2 linked regions of the Azospira inquinata genome follow. The protein of the gene in region 1 interacts with the protein of each later gene in a pairwise test. Links are inferred from orthologs where the notes say so. Each region holds a gene or a part of one and is shown on either strand. Other genes may lie near its edges.

What was found.
Region 2: the proteins of rlmB (region 1) and tsaE interact in binary tests that used the Escherichia coli proteins (3 or more experiments, as listed by UniProt). The link is inferred for Azospira inquinata from one-to-one orthologs.

Annotation. Positions count from the first base shown.
Region 1 is NZ_CP064782.1:470,978-473,869, reverse strand. The notes cover bases 98-2,889. They hold rlmB (23S rRNA (guanosine(2251)-2'-O)-methyltransferase RlmB), read left to right. Parts: upstream 98-1,013; coding sequence 1,014-1,766; downstream 1,767-2,889. Other genes in these bases: Azoinq_RS02075 (Eco57I restriction-modification methylase domain-containing protein), read right to left, coding at 2,036-2,889; Azoinq_RS02085 (HDOD domain-containing protein), read right to left, coding at 98-762. In the rest of the region: more of Azoinq_RS02085, read right to left, coding at 1-97; more of Azoinq_RS02075, read right to left, coding at 2,890-2,892. UniProt on the Escherichia coli protein: Specifically methylates the ribose of guanosine 2251 in 23S rRNA.
Region 2 is NZ_CP064782.1:697,262-700,279, reverse strand. Bases 34-2,951 are described here. They hold tsaE (tRNA (adenosine(37)-N6)-threonylcarbamoyltransferase complex ATPase subunit type 1 TsaE), read left to right. Parts: upstream 34-1,201; coding sequence 1,202-1,702; downstream 1,703-2,951. Other genes in these bases: Azoinq_RS03050 (N-acetylmuramoyl-L-alanine amidase), read left to right, coding at 1,663-2,951; queG (tRNA epoxyqueuosine(34) reductase QueG), read right to left, coding at 95-1,180. Outside these bases: more of Azoinq_RS03050, read left to right, coding at 2,952-3,018. UniProt on the Escherichia coli protein: Required for the formation of a threonylcarbamoyl group on adenosine at position 37 (t(6)A37) in tRNAs that read codons beginning with adenine.

The DNA.
Region 1 (2,892 bases):
GGCAATGTCCTTGTAGTCGTCGGGCAGGGCCGCGTCGTCCCAGCCTTCGGCGGAATGACGGGCCAGATTGATGGCCAGGAGCACATTGCGCACCCGGGGATGGTCCGCCTGTTTGTCGTCGGTCAGGGTAATCATCAGCTCGGGCAGGTGCCAGGCCCGGCACAGGGCCTGCTGGATGTCCGCCAGGGTCACCCCCAGCACGGCGTGCTGGGCCACGGTGCTGCGCAGATTCCGGTCCATGCGCTTCATGGCTTTGATGCGCAGGGCCAGGGTGGGGGAAAAGCACCAGATAAGGATTTCCGCCAGCTCGTGGAGCAGGGTGGCCACCACCACTTCTTCCACATTCATGTCGTGGCGCCAGTAGGCCCAGTCGTTGGCGTAGCGGGCCGCCCGCTGGGCCCGGCGCACCGTGTGCAGCATCCCCAGAAGGGCCTGGGGATGGGCGCTGAGGCCATCTTCCACCACCGGCAGGTTTTCAAAGCGGCGGAAGAAGGGCTCCACCCCTTGCATCACAATGGCCTGGTCGATGGTGGTGATGTCGTTGCGCAGCCGTTGATTGGCCATGGGCTGGATGTAGGCCAGCACCCGCACCGTGAGCAGGGGGTCCTGGAGCACGATGGCGGCAATATCCCGGCCATTGATGTCGTCAATATTTTCCCGGGCAGCCGCCAGCTGCCGGGCGGTACGGCGCAGGATGGGCAGGTTTTCCTGACTGAAATAGCTGACCCAGGAATCCAGATTGGGCAGGGCTTGATCGAGCATGATGGCGTGGCGCTTAAAAAGTTACGCTAAGATTTGTCTCCAAGCTCCTGATTTAACGGAGCCCCCCGGGATTTCTTGAGCTTTTTCTCCATACTAGAGAGGCCCTCGGCCGGAAACAAGGGAATATTTCCGTAAATTTGCCCTTTATCCCTACTTGTGGGGATCATCCTACCCTAACCGCGCTTTTCCAGCAGGTTTCGCCCCCCTGGACTAGAATGGCGGCCTTTCCCGATTTTCCCCCTTGGTTCCCCATGGCTCAGAACGACACCCGCCCCTCCCGTCTCATCCACGGCTTCCACGCCGTCATCGCCAAGCTGCGCCACAATCCGGCCGCCGTTCAGGAAATCTACCTGGAACAGGGGCGTCAGGACGGTCGGGCCAAGGATCTGCTGCGCCATGCCCAGGCCCAGGATGTGCGGGTCATTCCTACGGAAGCCAAGCGCCTGGACGGCATGGCCCCGGGGATGCGCCACCAGGGCGTGGTGGCCCGGGTGGATGCCAACGAGCGCCAGCCCGCCCTGGATGACGTGCTGGATACCCTGGAAGAACCGGCCCTGCTCCTGATCCTGGACGGCGTCACCGATCCCCATAACCTGGGGGCCTGCCTGCGGGTGGCGGATGCGGTGGGGGCCCATGCTGTCATTGCCCCCAAGGACCGGGCTGTGGGCCTGACCCAGACCGCCATCAAGGTGGCCAGCGGGGCGGCGGAAACCGTGCCCTACATCACCGTCACCAATCTGGCCCGCACCCTGCGGGAGCTGAAGGAACGGAATATCTGGGTCATCGGCACGGACGACCAGGGGAGCGACGACCTCTACACCGCCCAATGGCCCACGGGCACTGCCTGGGTCATGGGGGCGGAAGGGGAAGGCATGCGCCGCCTGACCCGGGAAAACTGCGACCAGCTGGTGCGCATCCCCATGGCCGGGGCGGTAGAAAGCCTGAACGTCTCCGTGGCCGCCGGGGTGTGCCTGTTCGAGGCCAAGCGGCGTTTGGGGAGCTAAGGCTAGCGGACCGGTTTGCCGGAAAAACCTAATAAGCCGATCGGTGTTGCCGGTCGGCTTTTTTGTGGCCTGATTTTGGGGGGCACTCCGCCGGGGAAGGCGGGACGGAGCGGACCGGCACGGTGAATGGGACGAACCGGTAAGGGGGCGTTAAGGGGGGGCCCCGACCCGGACCCTGGCTCCAAGCCCAAGCCCAAGCCCAAGCCCAAGCCCAAGCCCAAGCCCAAGCCCAAGCCCAAGCCCAAGCCTCCGCTGGGGCCGCCAGGCGCCTAAGCCCGCTTCAAGTCCGAGGCGGCCGCCGTCCCAGTCGTGTTAGCCGTATCCCCGACGGGCGGGGCCGGGGGCTGGCCCACCGGATGGAGGTGCCTAAGGGTGTTGAAAGCGGCGGGAAGCAGGCAGGTTTGTAGGGAGCGCTGGGCGAAGAGGTAGCGGCCGTCGCAGACAAAGCCCAGCTCCTGCCAATCCACGGCCGTATTGAGGAGCTCTTGGGCCAGGTCCAGGTCCATCTCCGGATCCTTGGGGAACAGGGCCAGAATGGAGCCGTCGTAATTGGGGCAGGGGTGGCGGAAAAAGGGCTGGGCCCGGCGGGTTTTCTGATTCACGTACAGCCGAGGCCGGTCGCTCTGGTGATGGACCCGGCCCCACATCCACCAGTTGCTTTCGTCAAAGGGGCGGATTTTTCGGGCCAGGAGGCGGCGCTTGTAGGGCTCCAGATGGGGGTGGCGGATGCCGAAAATCATGGTCCGGGTTTCCCCCGTATCCACGGTTTTGGAACAGACAAATTCCGCATTGCCCTGGGGATGGCGGAAGACCGGGTCGGCCCCGGAAACGGCCCCCACCCGCACCTCGAACAGGTCTCCCAGGGGCACGGTGTAATCCCCCTTGAGGAAAAGGAGCTGGCCGTCCACGCAATGGAAGGTCCGGCCATCTTCCAGGCGCCGGTCGAACCGGTCTTTTTCAAAGCGGAATACGGCGCAGTTGGGCACCGCCCCGTCGAAGACCCGGGCATCCCCGGTCTCGAAAAAGTCCGTGATGGTGCCCTGGTCGAAAAGAAAGCGATTGAGCTTTTTGGCCGCCGTGAGCTTGATGAAATCCCGGGGCACGATGAAGATCAGCTCCCCCCCCG
Region 2 (3,018 bases), 230 kb from region 1 along the record:
AACGATGCTGGAAAAAGCCAGGCTTTGCCTGGCTTTTTCTTTTTCCAACGTCCTGAAACTTGTTTTTACAGGGAAAAACGGAATACCCGGGAAATCAGTCGGGTTTTTTTCCCGTTAACCGATTAAGGGCCCAGGCCACATGTTCCCGCACCAGGGGCGAGGGGTGGTCCAGACGGCGGCGCAGGGCCTGCATCACCGCTGGGCCTCCGGGACCGTTGCCCAGCGCCACGGCGATATTGCGCAGCCAGCGTTCATGGCCGATGCGCCGGATCGGGCTGCCCGCCAGGCGATCGTTGAAATCCGTGGCTTCCCATGCGAACAACTGGAGCAGGGTGGCCGCATCCAGGCCCTCCCGGGGAGAAAACTGGGGGTCCCCCGGGGTGGCGAAGCGATTCCAGGGGCAAACCAGCTGACAGTCGTCGCAGCCGTAGATGCGGTTGCCCAGCAGGGGGCGGAAGGCCTCCGGTATGGGGCCGTGGAGTTCGATGGTCAGGTAGGAGATGCAGCGCCGGGCGTCCAGTTCGTAGGGGGCCAGGATGGCGCCGGTGGGGCAGACGTCCAGACAGCGCCGGCACTGGCCGCAGTGATTGGTTTGGGGCTGGGCGGCGGGTAGGGGCAGGTCCGTATAGATTTCCCCAAGAAAATGCCAGGAACCCTGCCGGGTGAGGAGCAGGGTGTGCTTGCCCCGCCAGCCCAGACCGGCCTGACCCGCCAGTTCCACCTCCAGCACCGGGGCCGAGTCGGCAAAGCAGCGGAAGCCGAAGGGGCCGATGGTCTCTTGCAGCCGTTCCGCCAGTTTTTGCAGCCGGCTGCGCAGGAGTTTGTGATAATCCCGGCCCAAGGCATAGCGGGCCACATAGGCCCGTTCCCCGTCCGCCAGGATTTGGGCCGGGTCGGCCCCGGGGGGCAGGTAGGACTGGAGCACGGAAATAACGCTCAAGGTGTTGGGCACCAGGCGCTCCGGGGCCAGGCGAAGGTCCGCATGCTTGGCCATATAATCCATGTGGCCGTGGCGCCCCAGTTCCAGCCAGCGGTGCAGCTGGGGCCCGGCCCGGCTCAGGTCCGGGCGAGCGATGCCCAGGGCGCTGAAGCCCAGTTCCCGGGCCCATTGCCCCAGGGTGGTCGGCCAATCCGTCCCGTCTTCCGTGCCCAAAGGGCCCGGGAGGGTGGTTTGGGGCATATTTTCTGTGGAGTCTAACTCGTGCATACGTCCGATCATAACCAGCCGACGCCGGCTTTGCATCTGCCTGATGAGGCTGCTACCCAGGCCCTGGGTCAGGCCCTGGCGCCCCTGGTGCAAGGGGGCATGGTGGTGTTCCTGGAAGGGGATCTGGGCAGTGGGAAAACCACCCTGGTGAGGGCCCTGTTGCGGCGTCTGGGCCATACCGGTCCGGTGAAAAGCCCTACCTATACCCTGGTTGAAGTTTACAAACTTTCGAGCTTATACTTGTATCACTTTGATTTTTATCGCTTCAATCATCCAGATGAGTTTCTCGATGCAGGACTGGACGAATATTTCCGGCAGGGGGCCCTCTGTTTTGTGGAATGGCCCGAAAAAGCAGGAACTTACCTGCCCCCGCCCGACTTGCGGGTGGTCTTTTCCCAGGAGGGAGAAGGGGGGCGGACAGTGGTGCTACAGCCGGGTAGCGAGGAGGGGAAGCGATGCGTAAAACAGCTCAATTCAGTAAATCCCAACGCCTGATTCGCCGCCGTCTGTTGCAGGCTGGCGGTGCCGCCATGGCTTTGTTGGTCACGCCCCTGGCCAAGGCGGCCATGGGCCGTCCGGGCATTCTGGCAGTGCGGGTCTGGCCCGCCACCGATTACACCCGGGTGACTCTGGAACATGATGGGGAGTTGAAGTACTCCTTTTTTACGGTGAAAAACCCGGAACGCCTGGTGGTGGATATCGAGGGCGTGGAATTCAATGGGGTTCTGGAAGGCCTGGCTAACAAGGTGGGCCCGGACGATCCCTATATCAAGCTTTTGCGGGCCGGCCGCTTCAAGCCCGGGGTGGTGCGTCTGGTCATGGAATTGAAGACCGAGGTGGCGCCCCAGGTGTTTGCCCTGAAGCCCGTGGGGGAATACGCGGACCGGCTGGTGTTGGACATCTATCCGGCCCATCCGGTGGATCCCCTCCTGTCCCTTTTGCAGGGACAGCCGGACCATGTGGCGCCTGCTCCAGATCTCCAGCCCGCACCTAGCACCCCTAGTACCCCCAGTAGTCCCAAAACCGTGGCTCGCCAGGATCCCAAGCCGGCGGATCCCCCCACCCCCAAGCGCGCCGACACCAAGCGGAGTGGCAAGGGGGTGGTGGACCGGCTGGTGACGGTGACCCTGGACCCGGGGCACGGCGGGGAAGATCCGGGAGCCAGCGGCAAAATGGGTAACCACGAAAAGGATGTGGTGCTCAATATCGCCCGCCTGCTCAAGGCCCGGATTGATGGGGAACCCAATATGCGGGCCCTGATGACCCGGGATTCGGACTTTTTCGTGCCCCTGGGGGTGCGGGTGCAGAAGGCCCGGCGGGTCCAGGCCGACCTGTTCGTGTCTATCCACGCCGACGCCTGGGTTAATCCGGAAGCCCGGGGCTCCTCCGTCTTTGTTCTCTCCGACAAGGGAGCTTCCAGTTCGGCGGCCCGCTGGCTGGCCAAGCAGCAGAATGACGCGGATTTGATCGGTGGCGTCAATTTGGGGGGCAAGGACCCGGTGCTGGCCAAGACCCTATTGGATTTGTCCCAGACCGCTACCGCCAACGACAGCCTGAAACTGGGCAAGGCCATGCTGGGGGAACTCTCCAACATCAACCGCCTGCACAAGGGGGCGGTGGAGCAGGCAGGGTTCGCCGTGCTCAAGGCCCCGGATATTCCGTCCGTGCTGGTGGAGACCGCTTTCATCAGTAACCCGGAAGAGGAAAAGAAGCTCATCGACCAGGGCTATCAGGAGCAGATGGCCGATGCCCTGTTCCGGGGCATCAAGCAGTATTTCGCCAGAAATCCGCCCCATCCCAAATCCACCCTG